Regions from separate parts of the Streptomyces sp. NPDC001406 genome, predicted to be linked through region 1. Evidence: riboswitches for the same ligand, from Rfam matches in the RefSeq annotation. Region 1 holds a riboswitch; the other holds the start of a gene.

Region 1 (7,300 bases):
CGCTGGCCAAGACGCTCCCGTACGGCCAGTGCGCCCTACGTACGGCCCTCAACCGCCTCCATGCTGCAGGGCATTTGAGGCGAGGAAGGGAGCAGTTGGAGGCGGACCGGGCAGCTCGCGTTGGATCACCCGATCGTGGTGGACCCGTACCGCACGCGACGACGCCTGGTGGGCGGCCTTCACGCGCGGCGACGTACCGGAACCGGAGCAGCCACCGGACGAACGCGCCCGCCCCACCCGCTCCCGCGCCCACATCCTCCTCGCCGCCCTGGGGCGTACGGCCCCGGTCCTGTCCCTCTCCGCCGCCGACTGCACCGCGCTCGCCCCGCTCCTGACGGAGTGGTTCGCGCGCGGGGCCGCCGACGAGGCCGTACTCCGCGCCCTGACCGAGGGCCTGCCCACCCCGGTCCACCACCCGGTCGCCCTGGTCCGCCGCCGCCTGATCGACAAGCTCCCACCGGAACCGGCCCCCCGGCCACCCCGCCCACCCCGCCGAGTCCTGGAGTGCGCGAAGTGCGGAGTGCCGGGGCACCCGGAAGCACTGCCGGGGGGCGTGTGCGGACGCTGCCGAGGCGAACGCGTCCCGCGCACCCCCGTACGCCCCTGCCCGCTCCCGCAGTCCATGCCCGCGCGGGCGAGATCCGGGCGGCCATGTCCGTTCGACGACGCAAAGGGACCCGCATGACCACTCCTACGGTCCGACGTGACACCACCCCGGGGCACGATCGAGGGAAGGAGGCGACGCCATGACCCCCAGTACCGCCCAGCGCCCGCAGTGCCGTCGAGGACTTCGAGGCGCTTGCCCGCAGGGCTCCAGAGGGCGGCAAGCTCGCACTCATCGACGGAAAGCTGGAGGTCAAGCCGTTGCCAGACCAGCGTCACGGGGGCATCCGCTGTCAACAGTCCCCGGCCCACCCCTGGGGCGCCACCGTCGCACTCCCCTCCCCGGTCGACGTCACCCTCGACACCGAGGACCTCAAGGACTACGCCGGCTGAAAACGCCCGAGGGCGGCACCCCCAGCCAGAAGCTGGAAGTGCCGCCCTCGGTCCGTAGGACAGGCGATCAACCGGAACCGGTCGATCAGAAGTCCATGTCACCGCCCGGCATGCCGCCCGGAGCGGCCGCGGCGGCCTTCTCCGGCTTGTCGGCGATGACGGCCTCGGTGGTGAGGAACAGCGCGGCGATGGAGGCGGCGTTCTGCAGCGCGGAACGGGTCACCTTCGCCGGGTCGATGATGCCTTCCTTGACCAGGTCGACGTACTCGCCGGTCGCGGCGTTCAGGCCGTGGCCCGGGGTCAGGTTGCGCACCTTCTCCACCACGACACCGCCCTCGAGGCCGGCGTTGACGGCGATCTGCTTCAGCGGAGCCTCGAGCGCGAGCTTCACGGCCTGGGCGCCGGTCGCCTCGTCACCCTGCAGCTCCAGCTTCTCGAACACCTGGGAGGCCTGGAGCAGGGCCACGCCACCACCGGCGACGATGCCCTCCTCGACGGCCGCCTTGGCGTTGCGGACGGCGTCCTCGATGCGGTGCTTGCGCTCCTTGAGCTCCACCTCGGTGGCGGCACCGGCCTTGATGACCGCGACACCGCCGGCGAGCTTCGCCAGGCGCTCCTGCAGCTTCTCGCGGTCGTAGTCGGAGTCGCTGTTCTCGATCTCGGCGCGGATCTGGTTGACCCGGCCGTTGACCTGGTCGGAGGAGCCGGCACCGTCGACGATGGTGGTCTCGTCCTTGGTGATGACGACCTTGCGGGCGCGGCCCAGGAGGTCCAGGGTCGCGTTCTCCAGCTTGAGGCCGACCTCCTCGGAGATGACCTCGCCGCCCGTGAGGATGGCGATGTCGCCGAGCATGGCCTTGCGGCGGTCACCGAAGCCCGGGGCCTTGACGGCGACGGACTTGAAGGTGCCACGGATCTTGTTGACGACCAGGGTCGACAGGGCCTCGCCCTCGACGTCCTCGGCGATGATCAGCAGCGGCTTGCCCGACTGCATGACCTTCTCCAGGAGCGGGAGCAGGTCCTTGACGGAGCCGATCTTGGAGTTGGCGATGAGGATGTACGGGTCGTCGAGCGACGCCTCCATCCGCTCCATGTCGGTGGCGAAGTACGCCGAGATGTAGCCCTTGTCGAAGCGCATACCCTCGGTGAGCTCCAGCTCCAGACCGAAGGTCTGGGACTCCTCGACGGTGATGACGCCTTCCTTGCCGACCTTGTCCATGGCCTCGGCGATGAGCTCGCCGATCTGGGTGTCGGCGGCGGAGATGGAGGCCGTGGAGGCGATCTGCTCCTTGGTCTCGACGTCCTTGGCCTGCTCCAGCAGGGCGGCGGAGACGGCCTCGACGGCCTTCTCGATACCGCGCTTGAGGGCCATCGGGTTGGCGCCGGCGGCTACGTTGCGCAGGCCCTCCTTGACCAGGGCCTGGGCAAGAACGGTCGCGGTGGTCGTACCGTCACCGGCGACGTCGTCCGTCTTCTTGGCGACTTCCTTGACCAGCTCGGCGCCGATCTTCTCGAACGGGTCCTCGAGCTCGATCTCCTTGGCGATGGAGACACCATCGTTGGTGATCGTGGGGGCGCCCCACTTCTTCTCGAGGACGACGTTGCGGCCCTTGGGGCCGAGCGTCACCTTCACGGCGTCCGCGAGCTGGTTCATGCCGCGCTCGAGGCCGCGCCGCGCCTCCTCGTCGAACGCGATGATCTTGGCCATGTGAAGTGGTCCCTCCAGGACTGGGGGTGATTCCTTCGGACCGCGCCCGCGCCCGCGACGGACGGCCCACGGGCCGGTGGTTCCTTGCCCCACCCGCTCCGCGGCCTCACCGACCCGGTCCTTCTTTTGTCACTCTCACCTTCAGAGTGCTAACGCCAATGATTAGCACTCGCCCCGTCCGAGTGCAAGACAGCGCCCGCGTAGCGGGCCCCTTGAGGGGTGGTGGTCGGGCGACGGGCGGGCGCAAGCGGCTCGGGAGATCCGCAGGTGGGCAGCGGAGTCATGGCGCCTGGGCAGACCGAAGGGCCCGTACCCCGGGAGGTACGGGCCCTTCGAAGATGAACAGAACGTCGGTGTCAGTCGACGCGTGCTTCAGCTGGTCGCCAGCCGGACCATGTCCGCCTGCGGGCCCTTCTGGCCCTGCGAGATCTCGAAGTCGACCCGCTGTCCCTCTTCCAGGGTGCGGTAGCCGTCCATCTGGATCGCGCTGTAGTGGACGAAAACATCCGCACCACCGTCGACCGCGATGAAGCCGTACCCCTTCTCCGCGTTGAACCACTTGACGGTGCCCTGAGCCATGCCTAACTCCCCTATTACTGGCCCTTGCACAGATCCACACCTCGCGGATCCGGGTCAGACCTCACCCCCCATTGGCTTGGGGGCGTGCGCCGGAACGCGTCGACCGCGGCTGAATGTATCTGTCCAACTGCCGTCTGCAACAGGTCAATCGGACGAGAATTCTGGACGCGACCGGTCCGGAATGTGGCGAGAATTCGCCTGAATTCAGGGCAAGTCGGGCCCTGCAAAAGGTATAAAAGCCGCAGAAAGCCCGCACACTTTGGCTACTTCTTGTCGGGCCTACGGCATGAATCCAGGGCTTCCGACCCGGAGATCGGGAGCGAGTTCCCCAACTGTACCGCGCTCAATCACACTGAATTGCCCCCTCCGCTTCTCTCACGGAGGAGGCAATCAGATGAACACTCGGTAACTGCAGTTACCCACGGTAATGATCAGCCGCCGGCGACGGCCGGAATGATGGAGACACCCGAGCCGTCGGGGGTCGCCGTCTCCAGGCCCTGCTCGAAGCGGACGTCGTCGTCGTTGACGTACACATTGACGAAGCGGCGCAGCTTGCCCTGGTCGTCCAGGACACGGGCGGCGATCCCCGTGTGGTTCTTCTCCAGGCTCTCGATGACCTCGGCGAGGGTCGCGCCCTCGGCCTGGACCTCGGCCTGGCCGCCCGTGTAGGTGCGCAGGATGGTGGGGATGCGAACGGTCACGCTCATGCGATTAGACCTCCGGTGACGATGTGACTACGTGCGTATCGGCCGCCGGGCCGGCGGTTTCGGCCTGTGGAGCTGACGTAAGACCTCGGCTCGGGTTCGTCCCGGGGGCAGTCGGCCGTGAAGCAGGAAGCCCGACGGGCGACCGCCGGACTCCTCGGGACTCCGAGGAGGAGGTCAAGCGAGGCCGGCCTCTCGGAACGACTCAAGGTTGGGACGAATGGTCGCGGTGAGCCCCGTACCGGCCACCGCGTCCAACGTCTTCAGGCCGTCGCCCGTGTTGAGGACGACGGTGGTCTTGGCCGGGTCGAGGACGCCGTCCTTGATGAGCTTCTGCGTCACGCCCACCGTCACACCGCCCGCCGTCTCGGCGAAGATGCCCTCGGTACGCGCCAGCAGCTTGATGGCGTCCACGACCTGCTCGTCCGTCACATCCTCCACCGCGCCGCCGGTGCGGCGCGCGATGTCGAGGACGTACGGCCCGTCGGCCGGGTTGCCGATGGCCAGGGACTTGGCGATGGTGTTCGGCTTCTGCGGGCGGACCACGTCGTGCCCGCCCTTGAAGGCCACGGACACCGGCGAGCAGCCCTCGGCCTGGGCGCCGAAGATCTTGTAGGGCCGGTCCTCGACCAGCCCGAGCTTGATCAGCTCCTGCAGACCCTTGTCGACCTTGGTGAGCTGGGAGCCGGAGGCGATGGGGACCACGATCTGGTCGGGCAGCCGCCAGCCGAGCTGCTCGCAGATCTCGTACGCCAGGGTCTTGGAGCCCTCCGCGTAGTACGGCCGCAGGTTGACGTTGACGAAGCCCCAGCCCTCGCCGGCCGGGTCGCCGATCAGCTCGGAGCAGAAGCGGTTCACGTCGTCGTAGTTGCCCTCGATGCCGACGAGGTTGCCGCCGTAGATCGCGGCCATGACGACCTTGCCCTGCTCCAGGTCGTGCGGGATGAACACGCAGGAGCGGAGGCCGGCGCGGGCGGCCGCGGCGCCGACGGCACCGGCGAGGTTGCCCGTGGAGGAGCAGGACAGGGTGGTGAAGCCGAAGGCGCGGGCGGCCTCCAGGGCCTGGGCGACGACGCGGTCCTTGAAGGAGTGCGTCGGGTTGCCGGAGTCGTCCTTCACATAGAGCCCGCCGGTCACACCGAGCTCGCGCGCCAGGTTGTCGGCCTTGACGAGCTTGGTCCAGCCCGGGTTCAGGTTCGGCTTGTCGGCCACGTCCGCGGGGACGGGCAGCAGCGGCGCGTAGCGCCAGATGTTCGCGGGGCCCGCCTCGATGCGCCTGCGGAGTTCCTCGGTTTCGTACGCCGAGAAGTCGTACGCGATCTCAAGCGGGCCGAAACACTCCTCGCAGGCGAACACCGGTCCGAGCGGTACCCGGTGACCGCACTCGCGACAGCTCAGGGCAGCGGCCGGGCCGAGGTCTACGGTGGGATTGCTGGTGCTTGCAACTGTCTGCACAGCCATGGAGGCGAGGCCCTTTCTCCTCATCTTCCTCACGACGCATCTCGCCGTGAGACGGATTTGGCACCTTCCCTAGCCGGGAGCCTCGCTGGAGAACGAGAACCGACTGGAGGGTTGCCGGGGCTTCATCGGGCCGTGTCCCTCTGCCCCTCTGGATGAGCTGTATGTGGTTGTAAACGCCCACGACCCTCGACATGCGATGGTCATCGGCGTTGTTCAAGACTGTAACCGAAGGCCAGGACAGTTGAGATAGTCGTCCGAACCGCGAGACAACGTGAGGAGCCGCTGACTGTGCTGGAAGAAGTCGAGCGCTGGCTGGCCACCCGCTCCTGGTCCGTGACCGATCGCCCCCTCCACAAGATCCTCGCCGCCAAGCAGCGGACGGGTCAGTCGGTGTCCGTGGTGCTGCCCGCGCTCAACGAGGAGGAGACGGTCGGTGACATCGTCGCCGTGATCCGCCACGATCTCATGCAGCAGGTCCCGCTCGTCGACGAGATCGTCGTCGTCGACTCCGGATCCACCGACCGCACCTCCGCGGTGGCCGCCGCCGCGGGCGCCAGGGTCGTCCACCGCGACGACATCCTGCCGCGCATTCCGGCCGTTCCCGGCAAGGGGGAGGTCCTGTGGCGTTCCCTGCTGGTCACGAGCGGGGACATCGTCTGCTTCATCGACGCCGACCTGAGGGAGTTCTCCTCCGACTTCGTCTCCGGGATCGTCGGCCCGCTGCTGACCGACCCGGGAGTCGACCTGGTCAAGGCGATGTACGACCGCCCACTGGGCGGGGCGACGGGCCAGGGCGGCCGGGTCACCGAGCTGATGGCGCGCCCGCTGCTGAACATGCACTGGCCGCAGCTGGCCGGCTTCGTGCAGCCGCTCGGCGGCGAGTACGCGGCCCGCCGCTCCCTGCTGGAACAGCTCCCGTTCCCCGTCGGCTACGGCGTGGAGCTGGGCATGCTGGTCGACGCCCTGCACCTGGTGGGCCTGGACGCCCTCGCGCAGGTCGACGTGGGGGTGCGCAAGCACCGGCACCAGGACGGGCAGGCGCTGGGCCGGATGGCGGCGGCGATCTACCGGACGGCGCAGCTGAGGCTGGCCCGAGGCCACCTCATCCGTCCTTCCCTCACCCAGTTCGAGCGGGGCGAGGACGGCTTCGAGCCGCGCACCTACTCGGTGGACACGGAGGAGCGGCCGCCGATGGCGGAGATCGCGGAGTACGCCTCGCGCAGAGTGGCCTGATCGCTGGAGAACGGCTGTATACGGCCCCCTCGCAGGGTGGAACGTACGTTTGAGCGTTTCCGGGCCGGGCTAGGTTGAGGCGTATGGCTTCCACGCACGGTGCTGCTGAAGTGCTGGTCGCGTCCAATCGCGGCCCGGTTTCGTACGAGGTGCGCGAGGGGGGTGCGCTGCACGCCAAGCGGGGTGGCGGCGGGCTGGTCTCGGGGCTGTCGGCCATCGGGCCGCACACGGACGCGGTGTGGGTGTGCGCCGCGCTGAGCGACGCGGACCGGGAGGCGGTGCGCCGCTCGCACGGCGGCCGGCGGCTGTCCGTGGACGCGACCGGCGGCCAGCAGGTGCGCATGCTGGACATCGACGCGACGGTTTTCTCCGACGCGTACAACGGCGTCGCCAACTCCGTGCTCTGGTTCGTCCACCACATGCTCTACCAGACCCCGCTGGAGCCGGTGTTCGACGCGGAGTTCCGGCGCCAGTGGGCGTCGTACGAGGCCTACAACCGGGCCTTCGCCGAGGCGCTGGCGCAGGAGGCCGCCGAGGGCGCCGCGGTGCTGATCCAGGACTACCACCTCGCCCTGGCTCCCCGGATGCTCCGGCAGCTCCGCCCCGATCTGCGGATCGG
Region 2 (7,300 bases), on a different contig from region 1:
TGTACGTGCCCGCCCCGCCGACGGTCTGCGCGGCCCGCACCTCATGACGGAACCGGGCCCGGAAGGTGCGGTCCTCGGCGTGCTCGGCGCGCACCACCTTCACCGCGAGCCGGAGTCCGGTGCGCGACTCGGCGAGATACACCTCGCCCATCCCGCCCGCGCCGAGCCTGCCCAGGACCTCGTACGGCCCGATCCGCCGCGGATCCGCCGCGCGCAGCGCGTCCACCCCGTGCTCCCCCGTCAAGAGTCCGGCTGACAGGGGGAGCGTATACCGCGGTGACGTACGGCGATCAGACGGCCGGCACGCAGCGCCCGTCCTCGGTGCGGTACTGCCACTTGGCGCCGTCCCGGACCAGTTCCTTCACGGCGTTCACGAACCGGTCGACGTGCTCGTCCGGCGTGCCCGCGCCGAAGCTGACGCGGACGGCGTTGAGGGACTTCTCGCCGGGCGCGGCCTCCGGAGCGCCGCACTTGCCCTGGGTCTGCGGGTCGCTGCCCAGCAGGGTGCGGACGAGCGGGTGCGCGCAGAACAGGCCGTCGCGGACCCCGATGCCGTACTCGGCGGAGAGCGCGGCGGCGAAGTGCGAGCTGTTCCAGCCCTCGACGACGAAGGAGATCACACCGACGCGCGGGGCGTCGTCGCCGAAGAGGGAGAGGACACGGACCTGCGGGACCTCGGCCAGGCCCTGCCTGACCTTGCGGATCAGATACTCCTCGCGGGCCACCAGGGTGTCGAAGCCGGCCTCGGTCAGGGCCTTGCAGGCGGAGGCGATGGAGTAGACGCCGATGACGTTCGGGGAGCCGGCCTCGTGGCGGGCGGCGGTCTCGTGCCACTCCACGGCCACTCCCCCGTCCGCACGGCGGCTGACTCCGCGGCTGGCGCCGCCGCCCGCCAGGTACGGCTCGGCCGCGCGCAGCCAGTCGGCGCGGCCGGCCAGCACACCGGAGCCGAAGGGGGCGTACAGCTTGTGACCGGAGAAGGCGACCCAGTCGACGTCCAGGTCCTGGACCGACACCGGGTGGTGGGGGGCCAGCTGGGCGGCGTCCAGGACGATCCGGGCACCGTGCGCGTGGGCGGCGGCGGCCAGTTCGCGGACCGGCCACAGCTCGCCGGTGACGTTGGAGGCGCCCGTGACGCAGACGAGGGCCGGGCCGTGGCCCCCTTCAATGGACACAGTGCGGTCGGCGAGGGCCCGCTCCAGGGTCGCGACCGCCTGCTGCGCGCTGCGCGGGGCGTCGAGGTAGCTGACCCGGGCGTCCTTCCAGGGCAGCAGCGAGGCGTGGTGCTCGGTCTCGAAGACGAAGACCTGGCAGTCGGCGGGGAGCGCGGCGGCGAGCAGGTTGAGGGAGTCGGTGGTGGACCGGGTGAAGATCACCTGGTCGGCGTCGCGGCAGTCGAGGAACTCGGCGACGGTCCTGCGGGCGTTCTCGAAGAGGTCGGTGGAGAGCTGGGAGAGGTAGCCGGCACCCCGGTGGACGCTGCCGTAGTAGGGGGCGTAGGCCGCCACGTCGTCCCAGACGCGCTGGAGGGCGGGGGCGCTGGCCGCGTAGTCGAGCGCGGCGTAGGTGACTTCGCCGCCCGTGACGAGCGGGACGGTGACGTCCTCGCCCAGAACGGGCAGCGGCCCCGGAATGTCACAGTAAACGGTCTGGACGGCGGCAGCGGTGGAGACGGACATGGTGAACTCCCGTGAGAAGCAAGACGGAACCACCACGCGAGCGCGCACGGCTCAAGCGTGGGAATGGTGAAAGGGGTACGCGGAGGCGGGGCTCTACGCCCTATCGCATTCGCTTGCTCACAGAAGGCTCCCTCGACGACCAGGACCCCTGGTGTACGAGGGGTCCGCGCTTGCCGTAGACCTCGCTGCCTACGACCTGGTCCTCACCCGGGGCACCCCGCCACGGACGGAGGGTTGCCGGACAGTCGGCCGGGGCCTCATGACTGTCACTCATGACCTGAACAGGAAAGTACGTGAAGTGATCGCGGTCCCGCAACCCGTGTCCGGATCGCGGGACCGCCGACCGCTCATGTCATGCGTTGCTGGCGGCCACCCACCGCTCCAGCACCCGCTTGGCCGATCCCGAGTCGATCGACTCCGCGGCCTTGGCCATCTGGGCGCCGAGCTGCTCGGCGAGGGTGCCGGGGCCCGGGTCGAGGGCCACCAGGGCGGCCGCCGAGTTCAGCAGCACCGCGTCCCGTACGGGCCCCTTCTCACCGTCCAGCAGCCGCCGGGCGACCTCCGCGTTGTACGACGGGTCTCCGCCCCGCAGCGCCTCCACCGGCACCAGTTCGAGGCCGACGTCCCGCGGGTCGAAGCTCTCCTCGGTGACCTTGCCGTCCCGGACGACCCAGACGCGGGAGGTGGACGTCGTGGTCAGCTCGTCGAGCCCGTCGTCGCCGCGGAACACCAGGGAGGAGTTGCCGCGCTCGGCCAGGACGCCCGCGATCATCGGCGCCAGCCGGGGGTCCGCGACGCCGACCGCCTGGGACCTGACCTTGGCCGGGTTGGTCAGCGGGCCGAGGGCGTTGAAGACCGTACGGATGCCCAACTGGCCGCGGGCCGCGGCGACATGGCGCAGCGCCGGGTGGAACTTCACGGCGAAGCAGAAGGTGATGCCCGCCTCCTCCGCGACCTCGGCGACGCGCTGGGGCGTCAGATCGAGGTTCACGCCGAGCTTCTCCAGGACGTCGGAGGAGCCGGACGCCGACGAGGCGGCCCGGTTGCCGTGCTTGACGACCTTGGCGCCGGTGCCGGCCACCACCAGCGCCGACATCGTGGAGATGTTCACCGTCTTCGCGCCGTCGCCGCCCGTGCCGACGATGTCGACCGTGCGGCCGGACACCTCGATCACCTTGGCGTGCTCGTACATCGCCCGGACGACACCCGTGATCTCCTCGACGGTCTCGCCCTTGGCCCGCAGTGCCACCACGAAGCCGGCGATCTGCGCGTCGGTCGCCTCGCCGCGCATGATCCGGTCCATCGCCCAGGCCGTCGCGTCGGCGCTCTGGTCACGACCGTCCAGCAGGGCGTTCAGTACCTCGGGCCAGGAACGGCCCGCCGCGGTGTCGCCTCCAGCGGGGGTCACAGCGCTCATAAGCCGCTCCTGGGTGAGGTCCCGGATTCCGGGACGCGAATCTCAACAAGGTCCACCCTATCCAGCCGCCGGGCATGGCGAAGGGCCCCGTCCGAACACCGGACGGGGCCCCTGCCGTGGCGTGGCGTGCGCAGCGATCAGTGGTGGCCGTGGCCGCTCGTGATCTCCTTGTACTCCTCGACGGTGGCCTTCGGGATCTGGGACTCCTCGCCGTAGAGCGCGTCGCTGAGCTTGGCGCGCAGCTTCTGCGAGCCCGGCACCTTGCGCTCGACACCGTTCTCGTCGACCGTCGGGCCGATCTCGGCCGGCGCGTACTGCTCGTGCGCCGTGAGGGTGTGCAGCTGCTCCTGGCTGAGCGGCTCGTGGATCTCGATGAACTCACCGTGCGGCAGGCGCTTGATGATGCCGGTCTCGCGACCGTGCAGCACCTTCTCCCGGTCCCGGCGCTGCAGGCCGAGGCAGATCCGCTTGGTGAGGAGGAACGCCAGGACCGGTCCGACGAAGACGAAGATCCGGACGAACCAGGTGACCGCGTTGATCGACAGGTTGAAGTGCGTGGCCCACAGGTCGTTGCCACCGCCGACCAGCAGCGTCAGGTACACCGTCATCCAGGCGACACCGAGCGCGGTGCGCGTCGGGGCGTTGCGCGGGCGGTCCAGGATGTGGTGCTCGCGCTTGTCCCCGGTGACCCAGGACTCGATGAACGGGTAGACCGCGATCGCCACCAGGACCAGCGGGAAGATCACCAGCGGGATGAACACGCCCAGGACGAGCGTGTGACCCCAGAAGTTGACCTCCCAGCCCGGCATGAAGCGGATCAGACCCTCGGAGAAGCCCATGTACCAGTCCGGCTGGGCGCCGGTGGACACCTGGTCCGGACGGTAGGGGCCCATGGCCCAGATCGGGTTGATCTGCGCGATCGCGGAGATGGCCGCGATGGCACCGAAGACCAGGAAGAAGAAGCCTCCGGCCTTGGCCATGTACACCGGCAGCAGCGGCATGCCGACGACGTTCTTCTCGGACTTTCCGGGTCCCGCGAACTGCGTGTGCTTGTGGTAGAAGACCAGGATCAGGTGGCCCACCACCAGGCCGAGCATGATGCCCGGCAGCAGCAGGATGTGGATCGAGTAGAACCGGGCCACGAAGTCGTGGCCGGGGAACTGACCGCCGAAGAGGAAGAACGACAGGTACGTGCCGACGATCGGCACGGACAGGACCGCACCCTCCATGAAGCGGACACCGGTGCCGGAGAGCAGGTCGTCCGGGAGCGAGTAACCGGTGAACCCGGTGAACATGCCCAGGACGAACAGCAGGAAGCCGAACAGCCAGTTGATCTCACGCGGCTTGCGGAACGCGCCGGTGAAGAACACGCGCATCATGTGCACGAACATGCCGGCGAGGAAGATCAGCGCGGCCCAGTGGTGGATCTGCCGGATGAGCAGACCACCGCGCACGTCGAAGGAGATGTGCAGGGTCGAGCTGAACGCCTCGGACATCAGCTGTCCCTGCAGCGGGACGTAGCTGCCGTGGTACTCCACCTCGTTCATCGACGGGTGGAAGAACAGCGTCAGATACACACCCGTGAGGATGATGATGATGAAGCTGTACAGGCACACTTCGCCCAACATGAACGACCAGTGGTCGGGGAAGATCTTGCGCATGTTGGACTTGGCCAGGGAGTAGATCCCGAGCCGGCCGTCGGCCCAGTCGGCGACGCGCTCGCCGGCGGGCGCCTTGCCGCGTCGCTCGTTGTTCTCGTTGGTGCTCATCCGCGCTCCCAGAATGCAGGACCGACGGGCTCTTCGAAGTCGCCGAGCGCCTCGAGGTAGCCCTCGTCGTTCACGCCGATGCGGAGCTGCGGCAGGGCGTGACCGGCGGGGCCGAAGATCACCCGGGCACCGTCGGAGAGGTCGAAGGTGGACTGGTGGCAGGGGCACAGCACGTGGTGCGTCTGCTGCTCGTACAGCGAGATCGGGCAACCGACGTGGGTGCAGATCTTCGAGTACGCCACGATGCCCTCGTGCGACCACGCGAGCTCGCGCTTGTCCTTGATGTTGTCCGGCTGGAGCCGGACGATCATCAGGGCCGCCTTGGCGATCTCTTCCTGGAACTCCTCGTCGGTCTCCTCCAGGCCCTCGGGCTTGGCGAAGGTCAGCGAGCCGACGGCGACGTCCTCGGGACGCAGCGGCTCGTTGGTGTTCATGTTGACGAGCAGCTTGCCCTTGGCCCACAGGGTGTGCCGCAGCGAGGTCCCGGGCAGCGGGCCGAGGTCACGCAGCAGCATGACGCCGGAGAGCGGCACCAGGGCGAGCGCACCGAACATCGTGGTGCGGATCAGCCCGCGGCGGCCGATCGCCGACTCCTTGGCACCCTGCTTGAAGTCGGCGATGACCTTCGCCTTGACCTCCGGCGGCGCCGAGATCGCGTGACGCTCGTCGGCGATCTCCACGTCGGACATCAGGGTGCGGGCCCAGTGGACCGCACCCGCGCCGATGCAGAACAGCGCCGTGCCGAGGGTCAGGCCCAGCGCGAAGTTCAGCGCGCTGAGGTGACCGATCGGGAAGACGAAGATCGACTTGTCGTGCGGGATCGCCACGTACGAGGCGATGAAGCCGACGGTGGCGAGCATCGAGACCGTGAACAGCAGGGCGACGACGCGCTCGGACCGCTTGGCGGCCCGCTCGTCGATGTCCTGGATCCGGTGCTCGTGGGGCGGCAGGCCCGGGTCCGCGAACGGGTCCTTCTCGTCCGCGATGCTCACCGCGCCGTGCGCGGTCTCCTGCTCAGCGGGCAGGTTCTCTTCTGGAATGTCTTGGCTACTCATGACTTCTTGGCCTTTGCGGTCCGAGCGGCGACCCAGACGGCGACCGCGATCAATGCGCCGAGACCGAAGATCCACGCGAACAGGCCCTCGGTGACCGGCCCGAGGCCGCCCAGCTCGAGGCCGCCGGGGTTCTCCGTCTGGTCGCTGTCGACCGCGTTCAGGTACGCGATGACGTCCTTCTTGTTCTTCTCCGACAGGGTCGTGTCGGGGAAGGACGGCATGTTCTGCGGGCCGGTGAGCATGGCCTCGTACATGTGCTTCGGGTCGACGCCCTCAAGGCTCGGCGCGTACTTGCCATCGGTCAGCGCACCGCCCTTGCCGGTGAAGTTGTGGCACTGCGCGCAGTTGGTGCGGAACAGTTCACCGCCCTTGGAGATGTCCGCGCCTTCGGGGCTGTACTGCTCGCCCGTCGGCACCTGCGGACCGGCACCCAGCGAGGCGACGTACGCCGCGAGCAGGTCGATCTGGGCCTGCGTGTAGATGGGCTTCTTGCGCGGAGCCTGGGCGCCCTGGGAGGTGGCGGCGGGCATACGGCCGGTGCCGACCTGGAAGTCGACGGCCGCGGCGCCGACGCCCACCAGGCTCGGCCCGTCGGAGGAGCCCTGGCCACCGGTGCCGTGGCAGCTGGCGCAGCCGACCGAGTAGAGCTTCTTGCCCTGCTCGATGGTCAGGGACTGGGCGGTTTCATCGGCCTGCGCCTTGCTCGCGGGCGCGAACGCGGAGTACAGCCCCCCCGTGGCCGCCAGCGCGAGGAGTAGGACGACGACCGCCGCCAGCGGATGGCGTCGTCGTGCGGAGAGCTTTTTCACGGATTACCCCGGTGTCAGGATCTTCTGCGTCGATGCTTCTGGGATGTGCGTTTCGACAAACGCGTGCGGGAACGGCCCCGACTACTTGATCATGTAGATCGTGGCGAAGAGGCCGATCCAGACGACATCGACGAAGTGCCAGTAGTAGGACACGACGATGGCCGCGGTCGCCTGCTCGTGGGTGAACCTCTTCGCCGCGTAGGTGCGGCCGAGGACGAACAGGAAGGCGATGAGGCCGCCCGTCACGTGCATGCCGTGGAAGCCGGTGGTCAGGTAGAACACCGAGCCGTACGGGTCGGAGGAGAGCGAGAGCCCGTCCTTCTTCACCAGCTCGGTGTACTCGTAGATCTGACCGCCGATGAAGATCGCACCCATGATGAAGGTGACGGTGAACCAGGCCCGGAGCTTCTTCACGTCACCGCGCTCGGCGGCGAAGACGCCCATCTGGCAGGTGAAGGAGGAGAGCACCAGGATCGTGGTGTTCGTCGCCGAGAACGGGAAGTTCAAGGCCTCGGCCATGTGCTTCCAGTGCTCGGGACCTGTCACCGATCGAAGGGTGAAGTACATCGCG

The links. A riboswitch is a leader RNA that binds a small molecule or an ion and turns the genes downstream of it on or off. The one in region 1 is predicted to bind S-adenosylmethionine.
Region 2: another riboswitch for S-adenosylmethionine. It lies ahead of ACFY1J_RS08080 (aminotransferase class V-fold PLP-dependent enzyme); the one in region 1 lies ahead of thrC (threonine synthase).

The regions. Positions count from the first base shown of each region.
Region 1 covers NZ_JBIAWG010000023.1:142,910-150,209, reverse strand. The annotation lists gene ACFY1J_RS40775 (hypothetical protein) at 865-996, shown strand; gene groL (chaperonin GroEL) at 1,082-2,704, opposite strand; gene ACFY1J_RS40765 (cold-shock protein) at 3,077-3,283, opposite strand; gene ACFY1J_RS40760 (MoaD/ThiS family protein) at 3,715-3,990, opposite strand; gene thrC (threonine synthase) at 4,165-5,448, opposite strand; SAM riboswitch class I at 5,466-5,607, opposite strand; gene ACFY1J_RS40750 (glucosyl-3-phosphoglycerate synthase) at 5,737-6,681, shown strand; gene ACFY1J_RS40745 (trehalose-6-phosphate synthase) at 6,765-7,300, shown strand, end outside.
Region 2 covers NZ_JBIAWG010000003.1:153,412-160,711, reverse strand. The annotation lists gene ACFY1J_RS08085 (PQQ-binding-like beta-propeller repeat protein) at 1-226, opposite strand, end outside; gene ACFY1J_RS08080 (aminotransferase class V-fold PLP-dependent enzyme) at 291-1,679, opposite strand; SAM riboswitch class IV at 1,841-1,957, opposite strand; gene trpD (anthranilate phosphoribosyltransferase) at 2,032-3,096, opposite strand; gene ACFY1J_RS08070 (cytochrome bc complex cytochrome b subunit) at 3,234-4,865, opposite strand; gene ACFY1J_RS08065 (Rieske 2Fe-2S domain-containing protein) at 4,862-5,920, opposite strand; gene ACFY1J_RS08060 (c-type cytochrome) at 5,917-6,729, opposite strand; gene ACFY1J_RS08055 (heme-copper oxidase subunit III) at 6,811-7,300, opposite strand, start outside.